DNA from 2 places in the Sphingomonas sp. BRN-1R genome. Region 2 is predicted to be linked to the other one. Evidence: riboswitches for the same ligand, from Rfam matches in the RefSeq annotation. Region 2 holds a riboswitch; the other holds the start of a gene.
The links. A riboswitch is a leader RNA that binds a small molecule or an ion and turns the genes downstream of it on or off. The one in region 2 is predicted to bind thiamine pyrophosphate.

Region 1 (14,226 bases), 230 kb from region 2:
CCTCACGGAACGAGACCGGTCTGCGCCGGAGCGGTGTCAGGCGGCGCGCTTCGCCAGCGCCACTTCCGCCTCGCCGACCAGCGCGGCGATGATCTCCGCGACCGGCTCCTCTTTGGTCACCATGCCGACCGACTGGCCTGCCATCACGCTGCCATGCTCGACATCGCCGTCGATCACCGCGCGGCGGAGAGCGCCCGCCCAGTAATGCTCGATCTGCAACTGCGCCTCGGCCATCGCGACCTTGCCCTCGTCGAGCGAGGACGCGACTTCGCGCTGCTTGGCGGTGAACAGTTCGCCGCCCGCGTTCTTCAAGGCGCGCACCGGGATGACCGGCAAGCGCGGGTCGATCTGCACGCTCGCCACCGCATCGCGGGCGGACGCGCGCAGGAACGCCTTCTTGAAGTTCGGGTGCGCGATCGATTCGGTCGCGCAGACGAACCGCGTGCCGAGTTGCACGCCGGCCGCGCCCATCTCCAGATAGGCCGCGATCGCCTCGCCGCGACCGATGCCGCCCGCCACGAACACCGGCACCTTGTCGGCGACCTCGGGCAGGATCTCCTGCGCGAGCACGCTGGTCGAGACCGGGCCGATATGCCCGCCCGCTTCCATGCCCTCGACCACCAGCGCATCGACACCCGAGCGGATCAGCTTCTTGGCGAGGGAGAGCGCGGGCGCGAAGCAGATCAGCTTGGCGCCGCCCGCCTTGATCGCCTCCAGGCTGCCCGCCGGCGGCAGCCCGCCTGCGAGCACGACGTGGGTGACCTGATGGCGCGTGCAGACCGCGATCAGGTCCATCAACTGCGGGTGCATGGTGATGAGGTTCACGCCGAACGGCCGCCCTGTCAGCGCCTTGGTGCCCGCGATCTCGGCGTCGAGCAGCTCGGGCGACATCGCCCCGCATGCGATCAGCCCGAAGCCGCCCGCGTTCGACATCGCCGCGACGAGGTTGCGCTCGGACACCCACGACATTGCGCCGCACAGAATCGCGACCTCGCTGCCGAGAAATTCGGCGCCGCGCGCCATGAGGCTGGTGAGGCGCGCCGCGCCGGTGCTGCTGGTCATCGTTGCCCCTTAAAGTCTCGCGCGCGAAAAGAAAGCATGGCCGTCGCCTCGCGCATGCCTATCTTCGCATCATGCTCCGCCAGTCCCTCGCCGAAATCATCGTCTCCACGCGGGGACAGGGTCTGCACGAAGCCACCGACGCCGTAGCGGGCTGGGTGGCGGGCAGCGGCATCGCGACAGGACTGCTAACCCTGCTGCTACGCCACACCTCCGCCTCGCTGCTGGTGCAGGAGAATGCCGCTCCCGCCGCCGCGCGCGATCTGGAGCGGTATTTCGCCCGCATCGCGCCCGAGAGCGGGACTTACGAGCACGACGACGAAGGACCGGACGACATGCCCGCGCACCTGCGCGCCGCACTCACCGCGACCAGCCTGTCGATCCCGGTGATGGACGGGCGGATGATGCTCGGCACCTGGCAGGGCATCTATGTGTTCGAACACCGCCGTGCGCCCCACCGCCGCCGCATCGCGCTGCACCTGATCGGAGAGGACGGCTGATCGAACGCCGGACTTCCCGTCGCATCACGCGCACGGCATGATCGGCGCTTTCGACAGGGGGACGGACATGACCATCGGCCGCATCGCCGCAGCTTTCGCACTCGCCGCCACCGCCGGGGCAGCCACCGCCGCGCAGACGCCCGCCGCGGTCTTCACCGATCCGCCGCACGATGCCGCCGCCCCCGCGCGAATGGAGGTGCTGCACATCCCGAGCCACGGCGTCGAGATCAACGGTGTCGCCTATCTCGCCAGCGGCAAGGGGCCGCACCCGACCTTGGTGCTGCTCCACGGCCTGCCCGGTAACGAGAAGAACCTCGATCTCGCGCAGGCGGTGCGGCGCGCCGGGTGGAACGTCGTCACCTTCAACTATCGCGGGTCGTGGGGCAGCCCCGGCGACTATCGCTTCGCGCATTGTCTGGAGGATGCCGATGCGGTGCTCGATTTCGTCAGGCAGCCGGCGGTCGCCGCCAGATACGGGATCGACACCATGCGGCTGGTGCTCGGCGGGCACAGCCTCGGCGGCTGGACGACCGCGCTGGTCGCCGCGCACCGCCATGACCTGCGGGGTGCGATCCTGATCTCAGCGGCGGACATGGCCAAATCGGCGAGCCTGCCGCGCGCCGAGCGGATCGCCTTCCTCGCCGACAATCACGAGACGCTCGCCGCCACCAACGAAGCGCTCGCCGACGAGATCGCCGCCAATGCCGCCGCCTTCCGGCTCGACACCGCCGCGCCGGGGCTGGCCCGCACGCCGCTGCTGGTGATCACCTCCGACGACGGGCTCGCACCGGTCGACGATGCGCTGGTCGCGAAGGTGCGCAGCGGCGGCAACACGCGGGTCGAGACGCAGCACCGTGCCACGGATCACAGCTATTCCGACGCGCGCATCTGGCTGGAAAGCGCGGTGATCGCGTGGCTGGCGAAGCTAGGATAGTCCTGCCCCCGTTCGCCCTGAGCCCTTCGGCTGGCTGGCAAGCCAGCCGCTCAGGATAAACTTCGGCCTTACAGGCCGAAGTCGAAGGGCGTGCCACGCACGTTCCGCTTGGGCACGTGCTTCGACAAGCTCAGCACGAACGGCTGGGAGTGGTTGCACGGTGAGCGCCGGTGATCGCGCGGTTCGCGAACTTGGCGCGATCCTGATCCCCGGCGAAGGCCGGGGTCAAGTTGGAAAGATCGCCGTAACGAAGTGCGACGCCAGTTTACGCCCGCTCCGTAGCTGGACCCCGGCCTTCTCGCCGGGGATCAGTTCAGGCCGCAGCATCCTCCGCGTCGAGCCCGTAAGCGGTGTGCAGCACGCGCACAGCCAGTTCGGTCTCGTCCTCGTGGATCAGCACGCTCACCTTGATCTCGCTGGTCGAAATCGCAAGGATGTTGATGCCGCGCGCGCCCAGCGTCGTAAACATCGTGCTGGCGACGCCCGCATGGCTGCGCATGCCCACGCCCACCACCGAGATCTTCGCGACCCGCGTATCGTGGATCAGATCGCCGAAACCGATCTTCTCCTTCGCAGCGCCCAGCGCCTCGATCGCGCGGGCGAGATCGGCGGCGGGGACGGTGAAGGTCACATCGGTCGCGCTCGCGCTCGCGACCGAACGGTGCGCGATGTTCTGGATGATCATGTCGACGTTGATGTTCGACGCCGCCAGCGGCTCGAAGATCGACGCCACCGCACCGGGCTTGTCGGGCACGGAGGTGATGGTGATCTTGGCTTCGTTCTTGTCGTGCGCGATGCCGGTGATGAGCTGGCGTTCCACGTCTGTAATCTCCTCTTCCCCGACGATCATCGTGCCGGGCAGTGTATCCGCCATCGGCGCGTCCGGCCCCGTGAAAGACGAGAGCACCTGGACGCGCACCTGTTCCTTCATCGCCAGCCCCACCGAGCGCGTCTGCAACACCTTGGCGCCGACGCTGGCGAGTTCGAGCATTTCCTCATACGTCACGCGCTTCAGCTTGCGCGCGCGGGGGACGATGCGGGGGTCGGTGGTATAGACGCCGTCGACATCGGTGTAGATGTCGCAGCGATCCGCCTTCATCGCCGCCGCCATCGCCACCGCCGACGTGTCCGATCCGCCGCGCCCGAGCGTGGTGATGCGGTCGTCGTCGCTCACGCCCTGAAACCCGGGGATCACCGCGACCTCGCCGCGCGCGAGGCTGGCATCGAGCGCCTCGGTATCGATCGTGCCGATCCGCGCCGAGGCGTGCGCATCCGAGGTGTGGATGGGAAGCTGCCAGCCGAGCCAGCTCCGCGCCGGCACGCCCGCCGCCTGAAGCGCGATCGCGAGCAGCCCGCTCGTCACCTGTTCGCCGCTTGAGACGACGACGTCATATTCTTTGGGGTCGTACAGCGACGACGCCTCGCGGCAGAAGCCGACCAGCCGGTCGGTCTCGCCCGCCATCGCGGAGACGACCACCGCGACCTGGTTGCCCGCCTCAACCTCGCGTTTCACCCGTGCCGCGACGCTCCGGATGCGTTCCATGCCGGCCATCGAGGTGCCGCCGAATTTCATCACGATGCGGGCCATTGGGGTGTCGCAAAATCCTTGGGTTGGGAGGGGCGTCCTGATAGGAACCGCGCATGACGATGGCAAGCGAGACGAATTTTTTGTCGCCTAAAGTACAGCTACGGCATCATTGCGTCGCAAAGCGGGCAGGCCAAGCACGATGACGATCACGATCGACCCGCAGGAAGCGGCACATTTCGGCACACTGGCGGCGGACTGGTGGGACCCGAAGGGTTCCTCGGCGATGCTCCACCGGCTCAACCCGCCGCGGCTGCGCTACCTGCGCGAGCAGATCGACGCGCATTGGAACGGCGATGCCGCTGGTTTCAACCCGCTGGCGGGCAAGCGCGCGCTCGACGTGGGTTGCGGCGCGGGGCTGCTGTGCGAGCCGCTCGCCCGGCTCGGCGCGGCCGTGACCGGGCTCGACGCCGCGCCCGAGAATATCGGCGTCGCGCGCGCGCATGCCACGCTGTCGGGGCTGACGATCGACTATCGCGCCGGCAGCGTCGAGGATCTCGGCGACGAGCGCTTCGATCTCGTCACTTCGATGGAGGTGATCGAGCATGTCACCGATCCCGCCGCGTTCGTGGCCGGGCTCGCGGGGGCGCTGACCGAGGGCGGGCTGCTGGTGGTCTCGACACCCAACCGCACGCCTGTCTCGCGACTGGCGATGATCACGCTCGGCGAAGGCTCGGGCCGCATCCCCAAGGGCACGCACGATTGGGACAAGTTCCTGACCCCCGACGAACTGGAGGCGCTGCTGACGCGCGCGGGGATGCGCGTGATCGACCGACGCGGGCTGGGTTTTTCGCCCGCACGCGGCTTCGTGCTGTCGGACGACCTCAGCCTCGACTACTTCCTGACGGCGGTGCGAGCCTGAGGCGTCCCGTCGTACCGGCGCAAGGCTGATGCCCTGCGCTGCCCTGACGTGATGTAAGGTCCGCTTCCGCCCACTAGCAGTTGTCCGTGATTTGATCGATCATCAGCGCATGATAAAGTCGGGAATCATCGCGACGATCTTCATGTTGATCATATTGGCTGGCTGTAGAAACAGCGACAGTCTGGTCGCAAGAAAAGCGGTCAGCATTAGCATGATCGACAGAGATACTGTTACAATTGGTTTTAGCGTTAATCGTTTAGCCATCGAGAAGATGCCATCCAGCACGTCCGGCGTGTTTTTTGCAGAAATAGCCATATCACCGGATGGGCAAGTTCAGGAACAAGTTGTAGAACCAGTATACTATCGTGGACACGCTAATGTTCAGGTCGTGCGCCGTCTAAAACGACGAATTGGTTCGACTGATCGCAACAGGGTCGTTGCAGCAGTCTCTCGCCTCGTATTGCCTCCTCTAGGCAGCAAAGCAATGCCGCTAGGCTGCTCCGCTTTTGTGTTCGACGCTCCAGGGTATGGCCGTATAGATGTTAAGACGAGCAACGGCGCGATGCGTAGCTTTTTGCTCCAGTCTAGTTGTGAGTCTGATTCTGGGAGAGAGGCGCGAAAAACCCTTCAATCGATTGTTCGAATTGCGAGCAAGTCTGACTTCGGTCATTCGCCGCTCTTTATGGATTGAGAATGGTTTGCATGTCCGCTTTCCACCACCTTCAGCCACATCCCCGGCACCGCCGCCCCTACAACCCCACTCGCTTCTCCAGCCAGCGCGCCGCCGCCTCCGGCGTCGCCTTGTCGCTGTCGCGATCGACCAGATAGTTCGCCTGCCGCATCGCCGCGACCGGCACGCGCCCGATCAGCGGCCTGAGCGCCGCCTGAAAGCGGGCGTCGCGCGCATGGCGGGGCGACAGCAGCAGGATCGCGTCATAGCCGGGGATCGCGCCCTTGGGGTCGCTCAGCACCGTCAACCTGTCCGCCGCGATCCGCCCGTCCGAGGAAAAGGCCGGGATCACGTCGGCCGCGCCGCTCTCCAGCGCGCGGTACATGAAGGTCGGCTGGTACGGATGCGCCGAGGCGAATTCGAGCCCGTAAGCGCGCTTCACCGCCGCCCATTCGGGCCGGTCGAGGAACTCGATATCGGTCGCCAGCCGCAGTTTGGGCGCGATGTCCACCAGATCGGCGATCGACTTCACCCCGCGCCGCGCCGCATCATCCCCACGCATCGCAAAGGCATAGGCATTCTCGAACCCGAGCTTGCCGAGCAGCGTCAGCCCACGTGTCTTCGCCGCCCAGTCGCGCACGCCCGCCAGGATCGTCTCGCGCGGCGGCACGTCGGTGCGCTTCATCGTGTCGGCCCAGATCGTGCCGGTATAGTCGACATAGACGTCGATCGCCCCGCTCGACAGCGCGTTCAGCGCCACGCCCGAGCCGAGCCCCTCGCGATATTCCACGCGGTAGCCCGCCGCCTCGAGCCGGTGGCCGATCACGCGCGAGAGGATGTACTGCTCGGAGAAGCTCTTGGCGCCGATCACCACCCGGCCCGGCCCTCCGGTCGGCCACATCGGCGCGAGCGCGAGCGCGGCGCCCACCACCAGCACGACGAGCGCGCCCCAGGCCTGCCCGCGCTTGCGCCGGGCGATGCCGTGTTCGACCAGCCCGAGCAGCGCGTCCACCGCCAGCGCGAGCGCCGCCGCGCTGAAGCAGCCGGCCAGCACCAGCGCCCAGTTCTGCGTCTGGAGCCCGGCGAAGATCATGTCGCCAAGGCTCGGCTGGCCGACCGTGGTGGAGAGCGTCGCCGCGCCGATCGTCCATACGGCAGCGGTGCGGATGCCCGCCATCACCACCGGCGCGGCGAGCGGCGCCTCGACCAGCCGCAGCTTCTGCCACGCGGTCATGCCGACCCCGTCCGCCGCCTCGACCACCGCCGGATCGAGCCCGGTCAGCCCGGTGACGGCGTTGCGCAGGATCGGCAGCAATGCGTAGAGCGTCAGCGCCAGCAGCGACGGCACGAAGCCGAGCGCGGGGATGCCGCCCCCCACCAGCGCCGACAGCGACAGCAGCAGCGGGTAGAACAGCGCCAGCAGCGCCAGCGTCGGGATCGTCTGGATGAGGCTCGCGAACACCAGCGCCACGCGCGCCACCTGCGGCCGCCGCGCCGAGACGATCGCGAGCGGCAGGCTGACAAGGATGCCGAGCAGCAATGCGACGAAGGCGAGCAGCAGGTGTTGCGCGAGCAGCGGCGGCACGCGGTGCAGCGCGTCGAGGAAGGCGCTCATGTCCACGCGCTCCCGTTCCCCCGCGAAGGCGGGGGTCCAGAGCCGCAAGCGCGGCGCTGTGTGGCTCTGGACCCCCGCCTTCGCGGGGGAACCGTGAGGGCAGGAACGCTCACGCCCCGCCCCCGATCTCTTGCAGCCGCCGCGCCTGCTCGCGCGGCACCGCGACCAGCGCATCGGCTTCCGCACCGCCCGCGCCCGCCAGCAGCGCAGCGGGCGTGGCATCGGCGACGAGCCGCCCGCCCGCCATCACCAGCACGCGATCGGCGAGGATCAGCGCCTCGGCCATGTCGTGCGTCACCATGATCGTGGTGAGGCCAAGCCGGTCGTGCAGCGCCCGAATCGCGCGGCCGAGCTGATCGCGCGTCACCGGGTCGAGCGCGCCGAACGGCTCGTCCATCAGCATCAGTCCGGGCTCAAGCGCGAGCGCGCGCGCCACGCCGACGCGCTGGCGCTGCCCGCCCGACAGCGCATCGGGCAGACGCTGTGAAAATTCCTGCGGCAGATCGACCAGATCGAGCAGTTCGGCGATGCGGCCGTGCCGGTCCTTTTTGCCCGTGAGGCGCAGGCCGATCGCGATGTTCTCGGCGACGGTCATGTGCGGGAACAGGCCGATGTTCTGGAAGACGTAACCGATCCGGCGGCGCAGCGCGTGGGGTGCTTCCGCCGTCACCTCCGCCCCTGCGATGCGGATGCTGCCCGCGCTCGGCTCGATCAGGCGATTGACCATCTTGAGCAGCGTCGACTTGCCCGATCCCGACGCGCCGACCAGCGCGACGAAGCTGCCGCCGGCGATCTCGATCGACACGTCCTTCACCGCGACCGCGCCGCCCGGATAGTGTTTCGACACGCCGGCAAGGGCGACCGAGGGGCCGGTTTCGCGGGGGGCTGGCATGGCTGGGGTTGTGCGGGAGCGGGGCGGGTGCGTCAAACCCGAAACGGCTCCGCCAACCGTTCCCCCGCGAAGGCGGGGGTCCAGAGCCAAGCAGCGCAGCGTTTGTGGCTCTGGACCTCCGCTTTCGCGGGGGAACGGATGTTGCTCAGGGACCGACGGGCGTCCTACGGAGACGATATGCCCAAAACCATCTTCATCACCGGCGCGGCGTCGGGCATCGGCCGGGCGACCGCGCTGCTGTTCGCCGGGCGCGGCTGGCACGTCGGGCTCGCCGACATCGACGCGGCCGGGCTGGCCGCGACGCAGGCGCTGCTCCCCGCCGGCATGAGCGAGCGCTATGTGATGGACGTGCGCGACCGCGCCGCATGGGTGGCGGCGCTCGATGCGTTCACTGCCCCTGCCGGCGGCGCGCTCGACGTGCTGTTCAACAATGCCGGGATCGGCACTGGCGGCGCGCTTGCCGATACCAGTTTCGACGCGATCGACCGCACGATCGCGATCAACTTCACGGGCGTGCTCAACGGCGCGAAGCTCGGCCATGCCTATCTCGCGCGGGCGCAGGGTTGCCTGCTCAACATCGCCTCGGCCTCGGCGATCTACGGCAGTGCCGGGCTCGCGACCTATTCGGCCACCAAGTTCGCGGTGCGCGGTCTCAGCGAGGCGCTAGACGGCGAATGGGCGGGCGACGGCATCCGCGTGCGTGCGCTCGTCCCCGCCTTCATCGATACGCCGCTGCTCGACGGCGCGGTTCCGGGCGGCACGATCCGCTGGACGGTCGCGGCGGCGGGGCTGGAGGTCACGCCGGTGGCGGCGGTCGCGCAGGCGGCGTGGGACGCGGTGCACGGCACGCGGCTCCACACCTATGTCGGACGAACCGCGCACGTCATGGCGGCCGCCGCCCGCTGGATGCCCGCGCTGCTGCGAAGGCGCATGCGGCGCGGGCGGTGATGTTCCGGGTGTCCGGGCGCCCCGCAAGCGTGGCCGGATTGTCACGCATTTCGGCAAAAAGCGCGCAGCCGTGGAAACACACGGAGCCAATTGTGCAGCGCGGCGTTTCGCGGCAGTAACAAACAGGGAGTTGTCAGTGTCGAAGTTCCTCCGTCGCGGTATCGCCGCCGCCCTTCCGCTCGTCGCCGTGCTGAGCGCCGCCCCGGCCTTCGCGCAGAGCGATGCGGCAGCCGGTAACGCCGATCTCGCAGCGAAGATGAGCGGCGACAATGTCACGGTCGGCGTCGCGGGGGTTTATATCCCCGATTACGAAGGCTCGGACCATTATCGCTTCACCCCGGCGCCCGCGATCATCGGCCAGTTCAAGGGCTTCAACTTCTCGGTGATCGGCAACCGCGCCACGCTCGACCTGATCCCCAATCGCCCCGGCCAGACGATCGATCTCCAGTTCGGCCCGATCGGCGTGGTCAATTTCGATCGCGGCACGCGCAAGAACATCGACGACGTCCGCGTGCGCAACCTCGGCAAGATCGACAATGCGATCGAGCTCGGCGGCTACGTCGGCATCGGCAAGACCGGCATCATCACCAGCCCGTACGACAAGCTGTCGGTGTCGGTCAGCTACCGCCACGACGTGTCGAACGTGCATGACAGCGGCATCTGGCAGCCCTCGATCAACTATCTGACCCCGCTCAGCCGCAAGGCCGCGGTCGGCCTCACCGCCACCGCGTCGCACGTCGAGACCGGCTATGCGCGCACCTATTTCAGCATCACCCCCGGCCAGAGCGTCGCGAGCGGCCTGCCGGTGTATAATGCCCGCGCCGGCTGGAAAAACTATCAGCTCGGCGGCTATTTCACCTATGCGCTGACCGGCGACCTGCTGCACGGCGTGAAATTGATCGCAGGCGGGGCCTATTCGCGCCTGCTCGGCAGCTATTCGTACAGCCCGATCGTGCGCACCGCCGGCAACCCGAACCAGTGGCTCGGCGCGGCCGGGCTTGCGTACACCTTCTAAAGCGTCTCTACGGGGCGCATGTGTGCGTTCCGCAGCGACTCCGGCCGTTCCTGCCCTTCCCGGGCGGGGGCGGCCGTGTCGCATCGGGCTTCCGGCGGTGCGTACACCCTGGCTCAAGGTGACACGCCGGAAGGACGAGAATGACTGCCCTACACGAGGACGCCCCCGAGGCGCGCACTGACACGCGCAACGAGCGCCGCGAATTTTTCCGCACCGCGCTCGGCGCCGCCGCGATCACCGCGACCGGCGCGGCCGCCATCACGGTCAGCTCGATCGCGCGCGCCGATACCGTGACCGATTCGTCGCTCGTCAACTTCGCGCTCAATCTCGAATATCTGCTCGCGCAATTCTACGGCGTCGCCGCCAACGGCACCGGCCTCACCGCCGACCAGCTGACCGGCGCGGGCACCGCCGGCAGCGTGACCGGTGGCCGTCAGGTGAGCTTCACCGATCCCGTCGTCGCGCAGATCGCCAGCGAGTTCGCCGCGGAAGCCGCAGCCCGCGTCGCCTTCCTGCGGACCACCGCCGGTGCCGACGTGATCGCGCAGCCCAAGATCGACCTCGACGTGACCGCGACGAGCGCGTTCAGCACCGCGATGCGCGCCGCCGGCCTCGTCGCCTCGGGCGTTGGCTTCGACGTTTATGCGAACGACAGCAACTTCCTGCTCGCCGCGTTCCTGCTCGAAGACGTGGTGGCGACCAGCTACAAGACGCTCGTCACCAGCGTTACCGATGCGACCAACCGCGATTCGATCGTCGGGCTGCTCGGTGCGACCGCCTATCACGCAGGCACCGTGCGCACCCTGCTCTACGCCAAGGGCGCGGCGAGCGGATCGACGCTGCGCGCCAACGCCGATGCGATCTCGAACGCGCGTGACGGGCTCGACGGCGGCACCAGCGACGACGACCAGGGCATTTCGCCGACCACGGATGCGAACAGCAACCTGGTCTCGAACATCACCCCGGCCGGCGACGACGGCATTATATATGGTCGCGCGTCCACGGCGGTGCTCAACATCGTCTATCTCAACAGCCTGTCGCTCTCGCTCGGGGGCTTCTTCCCCGCCGGCGTGAACGGCACGACCGTCACCAGCGGCGCGAACTGATCGCCCGAGTGACCCAGACTTCCCGCCCGGAGAGCTTCCCCGTGACCGATACCGACACGATTTCGATCGAAAGCGATCGCCGCACCCTCGCCCGCCGCCAGTTCCTCCGCTCGACCGGGCGCGTCGGGATCGCCGCCGGCGGCCTCGCGCTGCTCAGCGCGTGCGGCGGCAGCGACGATACCACCGACACGGCGACGCCCACGCCGACGTCGAGCAGCACGAGCGCCATCATCGACGCCGACGCGCTCAACCTGATGCTCAACCTCCAGTATCTTCAGGGGCAGTTCTTCCGCTTCGCGACGACGGGTGCGAACATCTCGGCGATCGCGGACACCTCCACCAGTTCCACGACGAGCACCAGCGGGCAGTTTCCGGGCGGCGGCGCGGCGCTGCTGACCGGCACCGGCACGCAAGGGTCGGTGACGGGCGGGCGCGCGGTGAGCTTCGCGAGCGCGACGGTGGCGCAATATGCGCGCGAGATCGCGGCGGACGATCTCGCCCATCTGCGCTTCCTGCGCTCGGCGCTCGGCAGCTCGGCGGTGGCGATGCCGTCGCTCAACATCGACGGCGGCACGAGCGGCGCGTTCACCAAGATTGCCCAGCTCGGCGGCTATGCGGCGACCGGCGTCACCTTCGATCCGTATGCGAGCGACCTCAACTTCCTGCTCGCCGCTTTCGTGCTGAAGGATCTGGCGGTCACGGCATACAAGGGCGCCTGCACGCTGCTGACCAGCACGCTCTATCTCGATGCGCTGGCGGGCATCCTCGCCACGCAGGCCTATCACGCCGCACTGATCCGCACGACGCTCTACACGATGGGCCAGGGTGCCGCCGCGCTCCAGTTCAGCAACGCACGCGACAGCCTCGACGGATCGGCCGACATCGACCAAGGCATCACCGGTACGTCGACCACCGCCAACATCGCGCCGGTCGACGCCCAAGGCCGCGTTTACACGCGCACCGCCGGGCAGATGCTCAACGTGCTGTACCTCAACAGCGCCGCGGTTTCCTCGGGCGGGTTCTTCCCGAACGGCACCAACGGCGACATCAAGACCAGCGCGGCCAGCAACGCCTGACCGTATATCGGCCGCGCGGGGTGCCTCCCGCGCGGCCAAGCTATAGTACCACCCGACCGTTACGCGCGTGTCCCTGCCGCGACCGCGCGCTCCCCTGCGGCTTGCCGTTCATACACCGCGATTTACGGGCCGGGGTGGTCGCCTCCCAGTCGATGACGCCGACCCGCGCGCGCCGCTGCGGCTGTCAGTCTGATCGCGCGTCCGGCGGGGCTGGACGGCGGCGCGGCGGCGCTCTATCGTCATGACATTCCCCGGGGAGCCACAAGGCTGAGAGGGACGGTGAAACTCCGTCCGACCCGTCGAACCTGATCCGGCCCCGACAAGGGCTTACCGGCGTAGGGAGGGTGAGTCCGCAGCCAGTCGCCAAGACCGGTGAGGCCCAAGCCCGGCCTGCCCGAGCTTGGAGACTGAACGATGGCCGACCTGCCCACGCGTACCGAAATCGGCGTCACCACCGGAGCGATCCGGGGGTCGCGCAAGATCCATGTGCCCTCCCCCAACATCCCCGGCGCGGGTGTGGCGATGCGCGAGATCCACCTCGAACCGGGCTCGGGCGAACCGCCGCTGCGCGTGTACGACACCTCCGGCCCGTACACCGATCCGCAGGCGCTGATCGATATCAACACCGGTCTCGCCGAACTGCGGCGAAGCTGGATCGAAGGGCGCGGTGACGTCGAACGCTATGCCGCGCGCGCGGTGCGGCCCGAGGACAACGGCCTGTCCGGCCCCGACCGCTCCGCCGGCGTGCCGCAATATCCAAACGTCGTGACGCAACCGCTGCGGGCGAAGCCGGGCATGAACGTCAGCCAGATGCACTATGCGCGGCGCGGCATCGTCACGCCCGAGATGGAATATGTCGCGATCCGCGAGAACCTCGGCCGTGCGGAAGCGAAGGAGAAGCTGCTGCGCGACGGGCAGGATTGGGGCGCGTCGATCCCCGACTACGTCACCCCCGAATTCGTCCGCGACGAGGTCGCGCGCGGGCGGGCGATCATCCCGTCGAACATCAACCACCCCGAGAGCGAGCCGATGGCGATCGGGCGCAACTTCCTCGTCAAGATCAACGCCAATATCGGCAACAGCGCGGTCGCCTCGAACGTGGCGAGCGAGGTCGACAAGATGGTCTGGTCGATCCGCTGGGGCGCGGACACGGTGATGGACCTTTCGACCGGTCGCAACATCCACGACACGCGCGAATGGATCCTCCGCAACGCGCCCGTGCCGATCGGCACCGTGCCAATCTATCAGGCGCTGGAGAAGGTCGGCGGCGTGGCCGAAGACCTGACGTGGGAGGTGTTCCGCGACACGTTGATCGAACAGGCCGAACAGGGCGTCGATTACTTCACCATCCACGCCGGCGTGCGCCTGCCCTACATCCCAATGACGGCGAAGCGCGTCACCGGCATCGTCTCGCGCGGCGGCTCGATCATGGCGAAATGGTGCCTGGCGCACCACAAGGAGAGCTTCCTCTACGAACGCTTCGACGAGATCACCGAGATCATGAAAGCGTATGACATCGCCTATTCGCTCGGTGACGGTCTGCGCCCGGGCTCGAACGCCGACGCCAACGACGAGGCGCAGTTCGCGGAGCTTTATACCTTGGGCGAGCTCACCAAGCGGGCGTGGGCTGAGGACGTGCAGGTGATGATCGAAGGCCCCGGCCATGTGCCGATGCACAAGATCAAGCAGAACATGGACAAGCAGCTCGAGGCGTGCGGCGAGGCGCCGTTCTACACGCTCGGGCCGCTCGTGACCGATATCGCGCCCGGCTACGACCACATCACCAGCGGTATCGGCGCGGCGATGATCGGGTGGTTCGGCACGGCGATGCTCTGCTACGTCACGCCCAAGGAGCATCTGGGACTGCCCGATCGCGACGACGTCAAGGTCGGCGTGGTGACGTACAAGCTGGCGGCGCATGCGGCCGATCTTGCCAAAGGCCACCCCGCCGCGCGGCTGCGCGA
Region 2 (14,226 bases):
GTCTATACGCGCAAGGTCCACACCGACGTGGCGTATATCGCCTGCGCGCGGAAGCTGCTGGCGGCGCGCACGTACGTTTTCCCGCAATTCGCCACGCATAACGCGCAGACGCTCGCCACGATCTATCACCTCGCCGGGCCGGATTTCGTGACCGGCGATTACGAGTTCCAGTGCCTGCACGGCATGGGCGAGCCGCTCTACGAACAGGTGGTCGGCAGCAATCAGCTCGCGCGGCCCTGCCGCATCTACGCGCCGGTCGGCACGCACGAGACGCTGCTGGCGTATCTGGTGCGCCGCCTGCTCGAAAACGGCGCGAATTCGTCGTTCGTCAACCGCATCAACGATGCCGCGGTGCCGGTCGAGACGATGATCGCCGATCCGGTCGAAGTCGTGCGCGCGATGCCGCGTCCGGGTGCGCATCACGACGCGATCGCGCTGCCGGCGAAGCTCTACCCCGATCGCGCCAATTCGGCAGGCATCGACCTCGCCGACGAACATGCGCTGGCGGCGCTCCATGCCGCCTTGCTGGAGAGCGCCGCGACCGGCTGGATCGCCGCCCCGCCCGAAGGCGAGGGCACGGCGCGGCCGGTGCTCAACCCGGCCGATACGCGCGATGTGGTCGGCACCGTGTTCGAGCCCTCGCCCGCGCAGGCCGAGGCCGCAGCCAAACGCGCCGCCGCCTCCGGCTGGGGCAGCGTGCCGGTCGCCGAGCGGGCGGCGATGCTGGACGCTGCCGCCGATGCGATGCAGGCGCGCATGCCGGTGCTGCTCGGGCTGATCGTGCGCGAGGCGGGCAAGTCGCTCCCCAACGCGATCGCCGAGGTGCGTGAGGCGATCGACTTCCTGCGCTATTACGCAGGGCAGGCGCGCAACACCTTCACTCACGAACAGACCCCGCTCGGCCCGGTGGTGTGCATCAGCCCGTGGAACTTCCCGCTGGCGATCTTCACCGGGCAGGCGGCAGCGGCGCTGGCGGCAGGCAATCCGGTGCTGGCCAAGCCGGCCGAGGAAACCCCGCTGATCGCCGCCGAAGCGGTGCGCCTGCTCCACGCCGCCGGCGTGCCCGCCGATGCGCTGCAACTCCTGCCCGGCGACGGCGCGATCGGCGCGGCGCTGGTCGCCGCGCCCGAGACGGCGGGCGTGGTGTTCACCGGCTCCACGCAAGTCGCGCGGCTGATCCAGCGCCAGCTTGCCACCCGTCTGTCCGCCGCCGGCAAGCCGATCCCGCTGATCGCCGAGACCGGCGGGCAGAATGCGATGATCGTCGATTCCTCCGCGCTCGCCGAACAGGTGGTGGCGGACGTGCTCGCCTCGGCGTTCGACAGTGCCGGGCAGCGCTGCTCGGCTTTGCGCATCCTGTGCTTGCAGGAGGAGGTGGCGGATCGCACGCTGGCGATGCTGAAAGGTGCCCTCGCCGAGTTGAGTCTCGGCCGCACAGACGCGCTCGCCGTCGATATCGGACCGGTCATCACCGCCGAGGCGCGAGCGCACATCACCGCGCATATCGACGCGATGCGCATGCGCGGGCACCGCATCACGCAAGCCCCGCTGCCCGAAGCGGCAGCCAACGGCACCTTCGTCGCGCCCACCATGATCGAGATCGACAGCATCGCGGACGTCGAGCGCGAGGTGTTCGGCCCCGTGCTGCACGTCCTGCGCTTCCGGCGCGAGCGGCTCGGCGAACTGGTCGATGCGATTAACGCGACCGGCTACGGCCTCACCTTCGGGCTGCACACGCGGCTCGACGCGACCGTCGCCGAGGTGACGTCGCGCGTTCAGGCGGGCAACCTCTACGTCAACCGCAACGTGATCGGCGCGATCGTCGGGGTGCAGCCGTTCGGCGGGCGCGGCCTGTCGGGCACCGGCCCCAAGGCGGGCGGGCCGCTCTATCTCGGGCGGCTGACGCAAGCCGCGCCGGGCGTCGCCGAACATACCGGCCGCATGCCGCAAGCTTTGCGCGACTTCGCCGACTGGCTGGGCAAGGCCGATCCGCGCGCCGCCGCCAAGGCGCTGCGCTATGGCGCGGCCTCGGCGGTCGGGGTTGAGCGGGTGCTGCCCGGCCCGGTCGGCGAGCGCAACCTCTATGCGCTCCACCCGCGCGGTCGCGTGCTGATGAAGCCCGCCACCGAAGCGGGGCTGATCGAGCAGATGGCGGCGGTGCTGGCGACCGGAAACACCGGCACGATCGCGGGCATGGCGCTGCCCGCCGGGCTGCCGCCGAGCGTGGCGGCGGCGTTTACGGAAGGCAGCGTGCCGCCCTTCGCGGTCGCGCTGGTCGAAGGCGATGCGATCGACACGCTGACGGCGGTGGCGACGATGCCCGGCGCGATCGTGCCGGTGTACCGCGCCGATCCGTCGCGCCCACTCGCTTACGATCCGGTGTGGCTGGTCGAGGAGGTGTCGACCTCGATCAACACCACGGCGGCGGGCGGCAACGCCAGCCTGATGGCGATCGGCTGATCCGCGCCGCCGTTTGACGGCGCGCGCGGCGATACCCTAGGCTCGCCCCCGACACAGGGGGTGCGGAACGATGGCATGGCATGATCGGCTGGCATGGCTCGTCTGCGTCGGCGTGGCTGTCGCCGCGCCCGTGTCGGCGCGGCAGATCCTCGTCTCGGCGGAGGACGGCAAGCCGGTGCGGCCCGGCGACGGGGTGACGGCGGTCGTGCCCGACGTGCTGCGCATCCTCGCGGTCGAACCGGGCGGGCTGCGCACGCTCGCAACGGTGCCGGTGCCGGCGAGCATGACCGGCCCGCCCGAAAGCGTGAAGCTCACCCCCGATGGCCGCTATGCCGTGGTGAGCGCGTCGCAGGCGCTGGTGGCGGGCGCAACGCCGGTGCTGGAGCCGGGCGATGCGGTATCGCTGGTCGATCTGTCGGTGCCGACGCGGCCGCGCCCGATCGAGACGGTGCATGCCGGTGCGGGCGCGAGCGGGGTCGCGATCGGTCCCGATGGGCGGCTGGTCCTCGTCGCCAACGCGCGTGCGGACAGCATCTCGGCCTTCGCGCTGACCGGCGGGCATCTCGTCGCCCGCGCGACGGTCGCGCTGCCGGCGGGGTCGCGGCCGCTGTCGGCGCGGGTCGCGCCGGACGGCCGCAGCGCGCTGGTGGTGGGGGGCGCGGGCCGGATCTTCCGGCTGCGCATCGCGGCGGGCGGCATCACGCTCGATCCGGCACCGCTCGATATCGGCAAGGGCGCATCGGCGATCGCGCTGAGCCCTGATGGCGGCACCGCCTATGTCTCCGGGCCGGGCGACGATGCCGACCATGCCCGCGTCACCGCGATCGACACGGTGCGGCTGCGCATCACCGCCACCGCATCGCTGCCGCCGGCGGCGGAAGGGCTGGCGTTGTCACGCTCGGGCCGGTTCCTCGAAGTGACCTTGCTCGACGGCACCAACCGCCCGCCCGGCGACCCGAAGCGGCGCGAGACGGGCACGCTGGCCGTGCTGTCGACCGCGCGCGGGGGGCTGCGCGTCGTCGCGCAGGGTGCGACCGGACGGCTCTGCCAGGGCGCGGCGTGGCGCAGCGACGAACGGCGCATCTTCCTGCAATGCGCGGACGATCGCAGCATCGAAAGCTACAGCTTCGATGGCCGCGCCACGCTGCGCCGGCTCGCCCCGCCCCTCCACACCGAGGGACGGGGCGGCGCGCTGGCGATCCGCTAGATCATCATCCCGCCCGACACTTCGATCCGCTGCGCGTTGACCCAGCGGTTGTCTTCGGACAGCAACGCCGCGATCATCGGCCCGATATCGTCGGGCAGGCCGGGCCGGCCGAGCGCGGTCGCCTCGGCGATGCGGCGGTTGATCTCGGGATTGTCGCGCACCATGCCGCCGCTGAAATCGGTCTGGACTGCGCCGGGCGCGACGACGTTGACCGCGATGCGCCGGTCGCCGAGTTCCTTGGCGAGATATTTGGTGAGCACCTCGACCGCGCCCTTCACCGCCCCGTAGGCGGCGCTGCCGGGATAGATGATGCGGGTCAACCCGGACGAGACGTTCACGATCCGCCCGCCGTCGGCGATCAGCGGCAACAGCGCCTGCGTGAGGAAGAACACGCCCTTGAGGTGGACGCGGTAGAGCGCATCGAAATCGTCCTCGGTAACCCCGGCGATCGGCGCGTGGTGCGACGTGCCGGCGTTGTTGACGAGATAGTCGAACCGCTCCGCCCCGCGCTCGGCGAGTGTCCTGCGAACCGCCTCCGTGAAACCGGCGAAGGCGGCGATGTCGCCGGTATCGAGTTGGAGCGCGGTCGCGCGGGCGCCCGCCTGCTCGACGGCGGTGACCACCGTCTCGGCGGCGGCGCGGTTGCTGTGATAGGTGAAGATCGAATCGACGCCGCGCCGGGCGAGCGCCTCGACCGTGGCGCGGCCGAGACCGCGGCTGCCGCCGGTGACGAGTGCGATGGGGGAGTGTGCGGGCATGGGAACCTCCGTTGGTTGGCAGCCCCGATGTAGCGCCCGCAACCGCGCCGATTAGATCGCGGTTGCGGTCAACATTGTTTTGCGGGACAGAATGATCGCGATGGATCGTCTCGCCAGTCTCGAACTGTTCGTGCGCATCGTCGATCGTGGCAGCTTCAGCGCCGCCGCCGCCGATCTCGGGATTTCGCGCCCCGTCGCCACCGCGACGATCAAGGCGCTCGAACGGCGGCTGGGCGCGCGGCTGCTCCACCGCTCGACCCGCCACGTCCAGCCGACGATCGAGGGCGAGGCCTATTACCGGCGCTGCGTGGCGATCCTCGCCGATCTGGAGGATGCCGATCGCGGCGCGGGCGGCGCGGTGGCGGGGCTGTTGCGGATCGATGTCGCGGGCAATCTCGCGCGCACGGTGTTGCTGCCCGCGCTGCCGGCGTTCCTCGCGCGGCACCCGGCGTTGACCGTGCATCTCGGCGAGGGCGAGCGCTTCGTCGATCTGGTGCGCGAGGGGGTCGATTGCGTGGTGCGCGCCGGCCCGTTCACCGACAGCGACATGATCGTGCGACACCTCGGCACGATCGAGGAGATCACCTGCGCGAGCCCCGCATACCTGGCGCGGCACGGCACGCCGGTCTCGCCCGATCGGCTCGACGGGCACGTCATGATCGGCTTCGTCTCGTCGCGAACCGATCGGCCGCTGCCGCTGGAGTTCACCGTCGACGGCAGGGCGGTCGAAGTAACGCTGCCCGCGCGGCTGCTGGTCGGCGGGGCGGATACCAGCGCGGCGGCGGCGCGGCTCGGGCTCGGGCTGGTGCAGGCGCCGCGCTTCCGCTTCGAAGCCGACCTTGCGAGCGGCGCGCTGGTCGAGGTGCTGGCGGACTATCCGCCCACGCCCACCCCGGTCGCGATCCTCTACCCGAGCAACCGCCAGCTATCGCCGCGCGTGCGCGTGTTCGTCGACTGGCTGGTCGAGACGCTGTCGCCGTACTTCGGCGGACACGCATGAGCTTGGCGCGCACCGCCGTTCCGCGATAGGGAGGCGGGGTGACCCGGCTGATCCTGCTCAACAAGCCTTATGGCTTCCTCAGCCAGTTCACCGATCGCGGCACCGAGACGGCGCGGGCGACGCTCTCGACGCTGGTCGACGTGCCCGGCGTCTATCCGGCCGGGCGGCTTGACCGCGACAGCGAGGGGCTGCTGCTGCTCACCGACGACGGCCGGCTTCAGGCGCGGATCGCCGATCCCAAATACAAACTGCCCAAGACCTATCTGGTGCAGGTCGAGGGCGAGCCCGATGCGGCGGCGCTGGAGCGGCTGCGCAGCGGCGTGACGTTGAAGGATGGCCCGACCCGCTCAGCGCTCGCCGAGCGGATCGCAGCGCCAGAGCTGTGGCCGCGCGACCCGCCGATCCGCCAGCGCGCGAGCATCCCCGATTGCTGGCTGAAACTCACCATCCGCGAAGGGCGCAACCGTCAGGTGCGGCGGATGACGGCGGCGGTCGGCCACCCGACCTTGCGGCTGGTGCGCTGGCGCATCGGCGACTGGACGCTCGACGGCATCGCGCCGGGCACCTGGCGGCTCGCCTAGCGGCGTTCGGCCACCCGCCACCGCGTGTAACCGATCGCAGCGAGCACGACCATCGCCGCATAGAGTCCGGCGGTCGGCAGCAGCCCCTTCACCACGAACATGCCGACGTAGAGTATATCGACGACGATCCACAGCAGCCAGTTGGCGGCGTGGCGGCGCGCGGTCCAATATTGCGCGACGAGACTGAAGCTGCTCAGGCCGGCGTCGATCCACGGCAGCGCGGCGTTGGTATAGTGGCTGGTGAACCAGCCGATCGCGACCGCCCCTGCCCCACCTGCCGCCAGCCCGGCGACCGCCGCGCGGGTGCCGAGCGGCGCGACCACCACCGCGCCGTCGTCACCCCGCCCGCGCAACCACGCCACCCATCCGTAGAGGATCGCCGCGCCGAACAACGCCTGCAAAACCATGTCGGCATAGAGCCGCACATCGAGGAACAGCTTGAAGTAGAGTGCGCAGGCGACGAGGTTGATCGGCCAGCACAGCATCTGCCGCTTGGCGGTCAGCCAGATCGCGAGGAAGCTGGTGATGACGGCGGCGATTTCGAGCGCGGACATCAGGCGGCGATCCGGCGCAGGAACGCCTGTCCCGCTTGCGTGCCGAACCAGTCGGCATGGCCGATGAGATAGCCGTCCCACGCCAGCGCGGCCTGATCGGGCTGGTCAAGCACGCCCGCGAAATAGTCGATCTCGGACAAGGCGAACTCGACATGCACCAGGGGCAGCAACGCGACGACCGTCGCCACCTCTTCCGCGCTAAGCGGCAGGACTGAGCCGTAGCCGGCGAGCAGCGCCAGCGCCGCCTGCGGATCGCCGATCGCATCGTCGGGTGCCTGCCCCAGTTGCAGCCAGTCGAGCGCGGTGCGCTCGATCGCGGTTGCGAGATCGTGCGCCGCGCAGGTGCGATCGGCAAGCCCGAAGTCGAACGCGGTGCGCACCGTGCCTTCCGGCGTCCACAGCAGGTTGGAGGGGTGCCAGTCGTTATGCGTCCACAGCGGCGCTTCGCCCGCCCGCCGTGCCGCCAGCCCCGCGCCGAACGCAGCGAACAGCCGCGACAGCGTCGCCCGCCACGGCTTCTGGCCAAGATACGCCGCAAGTGCCGGCCGCACCGCGACGTAGCGCTCCGCCGCCGCGAGCGGATCGGCGTCGGGCAGGATGGTGAAGCTCGCCACCAGCGGCTGCGGCGCGCGCGCGGGCGCGGCGAACCCGCGCGACGCCGCGTGCAGCCGCGCCAGCGCCGCCCCGGCGGCATGCGCGTGTGCGGGCGAGAGGAACGGCGTCCATGACAGGCGGTCGCGGTACAGGTCTGCGCCGGGGGACTTGCGGTGGAGTTCGTACGTCCAGTCGCCCGCCGTGATCGCGCCCGCGCCGGTATCCGCACGGATCACCTCGGGCACGGCGAGACCCGCCGCGCAGAGATGCGCGATGAAGGCATGTTCCCCGGCCAGCCCCTCGGGCGTGCGCAGCCTCTGGTGGTGGCGCTTGAGGAAGAACGCGCCGCCGGTCGCCCGCACCAATGTCGCCGCCGAGAACGGGCGCGGCGAATGCCAGCGCAAGCCGATCATCCGCCCCGCGGCGGGGAAGCGCGCGAGCACCGCCTCCGCCTCGGCGACGGTGATGGCCGGCCAAATCGGCGCTTCCAGTTCGGTGCCCATGCCATGCACGCGATGCTCGGTCACGGCGTCATGACGCACCGCGGCCATCGTCAGAACGCGCGCGACAGCGTCGCGATTACACCGCGCCCGCTGCCGATGAAATAGGCCGGCGCGCTGCCGGGGATGACGGTGCCGCCCCGCCCGATCGTGTCCTGCGCGTTGGTGCTGATCGCCTCGACGCCGGACAGCACATGCGGATCGGTGACGTTGATCGCGTTCAGCCGCAGATCGGTACGCTTGCCGTCGAGCCACTCGGCCAGATGCACGCCCACCGACAGATCGAGCGTGGCATAGCCCTTGATGCTCTCGTCGTTGGTGAACGTCGCATATTGGCGGTCGACATATTTGAGCGCGAAGCTGCCGAACAGCCGCCCGTCGTCATAGGTGCCGCCGAGGCCAAGCTGATAGGTCGGGCTCGACACCGCCTGCTTGCCCCTGGTCGGCAGCAAATCGTCGCCGATTGGGATATCGTCGTCGAGCCGCGCGTGGAGATACTCGCCCGAGACGTAGACGCTCACGCCCTTGGCCGGGCGATAGTCGATCTCGGCATCCACGCCGTAGCTGGTCTGGCGACCGGCGTTGAGCGTCGAGTTGATCTGCGCGCCGCCCAGATCGACCACGGTCGCAAGCTGTCGGTTGCGGAAGTGGTAGTGGAAGCCCGTCACCGACGCCGATAGCCGCGCGCCGATGTAGCGATAGCCGACTTCTTCCGAGACCGAATATTCGTTCTTGAGCGCGGTCGTCCCCTGCCCCGACACCGCGCCGCTGTCGTACACGTTGTAGAGCGTATATTCATCGGGCGCGCGGAAGTTGGTGGTGATGTTGGCGAACACCTGCTGCCGGTCGTCGAGCTGATAGCGCACCGCAGCGCGCGGCAGCGCGGCGAAACTGTCGAACCGCACGCGCGATTGCGGTCCGGGCAAGTAATTGCGCCCATTGTGCAGGACGTCGACGCCCTTGAAGCCGACATCCACGGTCAGGCCGGGCGCGAGCGCGATCGTGTCGGCGACGAAGAAAGCCTTGGTCACGGTGACGGTGCGTTCGTTCTCGTAGGCGAGCAGGCGGCCGTCGGCGGTGCGGATCGCATGGTCCTGATAGCCCCACGGATCGACCGGGCGGCCATCCGCGCCGATCGACGTGTAGGTCTGGAGCACGCGGTCGGTGCCGTAATCCGCCCACAGCCCGGCGACGAGCGTATGCGCGCCCGCCTGAAGCGTCAGCTTGGCGACCCCGCCACCGCGGAACTGATCGCCGGTGAAATTGCCGAGCACCGTCGCCACCCCGTCGACCGTGCCGGGCAGCGGCACCGGATCGGCCAGCGCCTCGGTGCCGAGGTAATTGCCGGTCGTGCTCAGTTGCGTGCCGTAGGGCGAATTGCCATAGCCGAATTGCAGATAGCCGGTGGTGTCGAGCGTCAGCCGGTCGCTTAGTTTCAAATGAAGCGGCGCGGACACGTAGATGTTGCGGAACGGCGCGCGGTACAGCCGCCAGTAATTGGTGTCGCCGTCGGTGTAGCGCCTGTCGTAGTTGAAGCCGCGCCCCTCCGCCTGCCAGTCGGCGAGCGTCGGACTCGGATAAGTCGAGGAATTGGCGTCGTTGAACGACACCGACAGGCTGGCGCGGTTGCCGTCGCCCCACTCGTCGAGCAGCTTGGCATCGACATGCTGGCGCAGATCGTAACCCGCACCGCGCCAGTTGTCCGCGCGCATGTTCGAGTACGACAGGAACGCCTTCAATCCGGTCGCGCCGATCGTGCCGGTGTCGAACCGCACGAACGCCCGGCGTGCATTGTATTCGCCGATCGACAGATCGACCAGACCGCCGCGCTCCGCCTTCGGATTGTCGAGCGCGAGCGACAGCAACCCGCCCGCCCCACCAATCGTGGGCGAATCGAGATCGACCGCCCCTTGTGCGAGCGTGATCTGCCGGACGTTCTCGGCATCGGCGAACTGCGAGGGGTAGGCGTAATAATAGCCGATGTCGTTCTGCGGCGCGCCCTCCATCAGCACGCCGATCTCGTCCTGCCCCAGCCCGCGCAGCGTCAGGCTCGATGTGGTCGACAGACCATAGGGATCGCTCGACGAGACGTTGGCGCCGGGCAGCAGATTGACGAGCTGGAAGGCGTTGAGCGTCGGCGCCTGCTTGGTGATGAAGTCGCTCGAAATCGCGCTTTTCGCCTGCGGGGCGGTCTGGTCGGGCAACAGCCCTTCGGGATCGGGAATGCCGACCACGCGGATGTCGGCGGGTTCGGCCGGATCGGACGCGGCCACCGCAGGCGCGGCGAGCAGCAGCGCGGGAGCGAACCCGCAGACCATGGAAACTCGAATTGAAACACCGGCCATCGTTTACGCGTCCACTCCACAGGAGGGACGCCGGACCGATGCCGCCAACCCTCCCTACGCCGGTATCACCCGGATCAGGTTCAGCGGGTCGTGGGCTGCTGCCCACCTCTCAGCCGCGCATGAGCGGCCCCCCGGGGATCGCTCCGCTTTGGACGTCGGAGAGGCGGTCGTAAAGCACTATCGTTTCGCCCCGGCTATCGCCGCCAGACCGGGACGCCGCCGCTCACCCCAGTGCGTAGGTGCGGCAGTGTTCGAGGTAGCCGACCTCGTGCGCGCCGGCCATTTCGGTGATCCCACGCCACAGCCATGTCGGCGCGTCGAGCGCGGCGGAGCGCTGCCCGGCGAGCGTCTCCACCCATGCCTCGCGCTGCACGTCGCTCAACTGGCGCGCGTGCGCGATACCGACCACGAACGCGAGATAGCCGGCCGCCGCAATCGCCTGACGGGTGGAGAATTGCCGAACCTCGATCTTGAGATCCTGCGGCGCCAGTTCGCGCAGCACCACGGGCTTGCCGAGCAGATGCGCGGCGATCATCCGTTCGCCGAGATTGGGGGACAGCGCACGGGCGCCCGCCAGCACGCGCGCGCCGGCATCGTCGGGCATGTCCGCGCCGGGGTGCGCAGGGGCAACCGAACGGACCGCTTCCTTGATGTCGACCAAGGCGAAACGCTCGTCGCTGTCGCGCCCCTTGCGCAGGCCGATCAGCACCGCATAGCGCAGCCGGCCGAGCGAGCTACAGCCCTTGCGCCAATAGGCCGCGTCGATCACGCGCACCTTGCCGCCCGCATCGATCTCGGCAAGCTCGCAGACGCGGGCGCGCACCGCAGGGTCTGCGAACAGCAGGTCGATCTCGTGCTTCTCGGCGTCGGTCAGGCGCCAGAAGCGCTTGTTGCGCGGGATCGCGGGCTCGACATCCTCGATCCGTTCCTTGGCGAGATGCCGCCAGCGCCGACCTGCCGCGCGCCGCCGTACCGATCGCACCACGTCGGGTTCGGGCACGTCGTCGTCGCTTCGCGGCGTGAGCGCGCGGAGGTAGCCGTCGAGCATCGCTTCGACCATGCGCGCGGTGATGACGCCGGGCAGGTCCGAGCTGCGCGCGGCGGTTTCGAGCGACAAGCCGAGCCGAATGAGATCATGCGCAGGATTGCCGATCACGGTCTGGTCGAGATCACGGATCTGAATCGCCACTCGCCGGTCGGCGTCGGCGAGCGGACCGAGATTACCGAGGTGGCAATCGCCGCAGATCCACACCGGCGGCCCTTGCGGGATGATCGCCGCGACCGGCGAGGCTTCGAGCCATTCGTAGAATTGCGCGGTGTTGCCACGCACATAGGCATGGACAGAGCGCGCCATCTTCAGCGCGCGCGTCCGTTCGAGGACGTGGGCGCGCTCCGCCGGGGAAACCTTCAACCGTGCGCCCGAGCCGCTGCGCGTTGCTGCCGTGCCCGCTTGGCGTAATGGTGATGCGCGGCGATGCAGCCGATCGCCGCACCGGCGACCGCATGGCCCTTGCCGACGAAATGCCCGGCGACACCGCCGGCGGCCGCGCCGCGGATGCAGCCTTTCGCCTCGGCCTGGGTCGCGGTTACGGTGACGAGGCTGGCCGCGATCAGCGCGGTGGTCATGATCTGTTTCATGTCACAAAGAAGCAACATTGCCGCGCTTGGTTCCGTGACAAACCTGTCATCTTCAGAACAGCAACGTCAGGCTGTAGAACAGCGCACCGACCGCAGCCGACGCCGGAATGGTGATGATCCACGCGATCACCACGTTGCCCGCGACCCCCCAGCGCACCGCCGAGGCGCGCCGCGCGGTGCCCGCGCCGATCACCGCGCCGGTGATGGTGTGCGTGGTCGATACCGGAATGCCGAGCCACGAGGCCGAGAACAGGATGATCGACCCGCTCAGCGAGGCGCTGAAGCCCTGATGCTGCGACAGCTTGGTGATGCGCGAGCCCATCGTCTCGATGATCTTCCACCCGCCCGTCATCGTCCCCATCGCGATCGCGACATAGCAGCAGATCGCCACCCAATGCGGCACCGCAAACGTCCCGTGCAGATAGCCGGTCGAATAAAGCAGCACGGTGATGATCCCCATCGTCTTCTGCGCATCGTTTAGGCCGTGGCTCAGCGAATAGGCGCCCGAGGAGAGCAGATGGAGGTTGCGGAACGCCTTCTCCGCGCCGCGCGCGCTGGCGCGGCGGAACAGCCAGCTCGTCAGCAGCATGATGAGCATCGCCAGGATCATGCCGAGCGTCGGCGACAGCACGATCGCGATCAAAGTCTTGTTGAGGCCCACCCATTTGACCGCGCCGAATCCGGCATGCGTCACGCCAGCGCCGATCATCCCGCCGACCAGCGCGTGGCTCGAGGAGGACGGAATGCCCTTCAGCCAGGTGACGACGTTCCACACCATCGCACCGGCAAGCGCCCCGAACACGACGCCGGGGGTGATGAGATCCTTGTCGATCAGCCCCTGCCCGATCGTGTCGGCGACCTTGTGCAGGCTGGGGAAGGTGATCGTCAGGAAATAGGCGGCGAAGTTGCAGAACGCCGCGAAGCCGACCGCATGGACCGGCTTGAGCAGCCGCGTCGCCACCACCGTCGCGATCGAATTGGCGGCATCGTGCAGCCCGTTGAGGAAATCGAACGCCAGCGCGACGGCGATCAGGCCGATCAGCAGGGGCAGGGAAAGGTCGTACATGGTGCCAGCCGATCAGGAATGATCGATGACGATGCCGTCGATCTCGTTCGCGACCGCTTCGAACGCATCGACGATCCGTTCGAGATGCTTGTAGATCTCGCGCGCGACGACGAAGCCCATCGCGTCGCCGCCGGCGGGTTCCTTGGCGGCCTGTTCCTTGAACGCGCGCTTGACGCCGGCGGTGTGGATGTCGTCGGCTTGGCTCTCCATGCGCACCAGCCGCTCGGTCAGTTCGTGCAGGCGTGGACCATTGGCGGCGACGTCGCGCAGCAGCGGCATCGCCTCCGCGGTCAGCCGCGCGGCATCGACGATGATCGCGCCCATGTCCTTCATCTCGGGCTCGAAGTGGGTCACCTCGTACAGGTCGATCGCCTGCGCGCTGGCCTGCATCTCGTCGATCGCATCGTCGAGCGACCCGATCAGGCTGGTGATCGCGCCGCGATCGAAGGGGGTGAGGAACGTCTCGCGCACGGTGCGCAGCACCTCGCGGTTGATGTCGTCGGCATCCTGCTCGCGTTCGATGATCTCGCGGATATGGTCGTGCTTGCCGTCTTGAAGCAGCCGCGCGAGCGCGTCGGCGGCGGCGACGACGGTGACGACATGCGCTTCGAACAGGTCGAAGAAATTGCCGCTCTTGGGCAGCAGTCGTTGAAACCAGGCGAACATCGGACCTACCTTCGATTTTTGCGCGACGGTTTGCAGCAGGCCGGTGCGGCGCGTCGCTGCCTTGAATTCATGCGGCCCGAACGAGCGGATCAGGTCGCGCAGATCGGGCTCGTCGACCGCGTCGGCGGCATCGGCGAGGCTGAACCAGCGGCGCTCGCGCTCGGACTGCTCCTTCCACGCGGGCAACTCAGTGTTGACGGCGAGCGGGAACACATCGACGTCGATCATCAGCGACGCACCGTTGCCGCGACGCTTGCGGTAGCGGTACGAGCCGAGCGGCGTCGGGCACACCAGCCCCAGCACGCCCGCTTCCTCCTCGGCCTCGACGGCGGCGGCGGTATGCGCGCTCATGCCGGAGGGGTGATTGCCCTTGGGGATCACCCAGCGCCGCGTCGCGCGCGACGTGACGAGCATGACACGCACCCGCGCATCGATGGCGGGACCATCCGTGCAATAGGGCAAGGCGGCGATCTGGCGAATGACGATGCTCCGGCCGGTGGTGGCAAAGGGGTGTGACCGGATCAGCCTCTAGCGCCTTCCCCCCCGCCTGTCCAAAGCGCCGTCGTTCAGGGGCGCTGCGGGTTCAGCAGTCGGTCCCGCACTCGGTCGTCTCGACCTGCACGGTCGCATGGCCGATGCCGAAGCGCTTGCGCAACATCGCCTGCGTCTCGGTGAGGAAGGCGTCGCCGGGGTGGCCCGCCGGCATCAACAGATGCGCGGTCAGCACGGTCTCGGTCGTGCTCATCGGCCAGATGTGGAGATCGTGGATGCGCGTGACGCCGGGCAGGCCGGCGAGCGCCGCGCCGACCGCATCATAGTCGATCGCGCGCGGCACCGCCGCCAGCGACATCTCGACC

Region 1: linked by a shared signal. The riboswitch ahead of thiC (phosphomethylpyrimidine synthase ThiC) and the one ahead of AC3ANX_RS03795 (TonB-dependent receptor) in region 2 are both predicted to bind thiamine pyrophosphate.

The regions. Positions count from the first base shown of each region.
Region 1 is NZ_CM173236.1:595,055-609,280, reverse strand. Features, by position in the region: gene AC3ANX_RS02820 (NAD(P)H-dependent flavin oxidoreductase) at 37-1,023, opposite strand; gene AC3ANX_RS02815 (secondary thiamine-phosphate synthase enzyme YjbQ) at 1,134-1,559, shown strand; gene AC3ANX_RS02810 (alpha/beta hydrolase family protein) at 1,627-2,493, shown strand; gene AC3ANX_RS02805 (aspartate kinase) at 2,807-4,081, opposite strand; gene ubiG (bifunctional 2-polyprenyl-6-hydroxyphenol methylase/3-demethylubiquinol 3-O-methyltransferase UbiG) at 4,221-4,940, shown strand; gene AC3ANX_RS02795 (hypothetical protein) at 5,032-5,631, shown strand; gene AC3ANX_RS02790 (ABC transporter permease/substrate-binding protein) at 5,690-7,225, opposite strand; gene AC3ANX_RS02785 (ATP-binding cassette domain-containing protein) at 7,335-8,117, opposite strand; gene AC3ANX_RS02780 (SDR family oxidoreductase) at 8,295-9,065, shown strand; gene AC3ANX_RS02775 (MipA/OmpV family protein) at 9,202-10,080, shown strand; gene AC3ANX_RS02770 (ferritin-like domain-containing protein) at 10,221-11,186, shown strand; gene AC3ANX_RS02765 (ferritin-like domain-containing protein) at 11,228-12,262, shown strand; TPP riboswitch at 12,505-12,621, shown strand; gene thiC (phosphomethylpyrimidine synthase ThiC) at 12,677-14,226, shown strand, end outside.
Region 2 is NZ_CM173236.1:822,219-836,444, reverse strand. Features, by position in the region: gene putA (trifunctional transcriptional regulator/proline dehydrogenase/L-glutamate gamma-semialdehyde dehydrogenase) at 1-2,460, shown strand, start outside; gene AC3ANX_RS03825 (YncE family protein) at 2,531-3,667, shown strand; gene AC3ANX_RS03820 (SDR family NAD(P)-dependent oxidoreductase) at 3,664-4,425, opposite strand; gene AC3ANX_RS03815 (LysR family transcriptional regulator) at 4,526-5,425, shown strand; gene AC3ANX_RS03810 (pseudouridine synthase) at 5,464-6,006, shown strand; gene pnuC (nicotinamide riboside transporter PnuC) at 6,003-6,560, opposite strand; gene AC3ANX_RS03800 (phosphotransferase enzyme family protein) at 6,560-7,705, opposite strand; gene AC3ANX_RS03795 (TonB-dependent receptor) at 7,708-9,972, opposite strand; TPP riboswitch at 10,034-10,143, opposite strand; gene AC3ANX_RS03790 (DUF2252 family protein) at 10,223-11,410, opposite strand; gene AC3ANX_RS03785 (hypothetical protein) at 11,407-11,625, opposite strand; gene AC3ANX_RS03780 (inorganic phosphate transporter) at 11,690-12,703, opposite strand; gene AC3ANX_RS03775 (DUF47 family protein) at 12,716-13,783, opposite strand; gene AC3ANX_RS03770 (cation diffusion facilitator family transporter) at 13,953-14,226, opposite strand, start outside.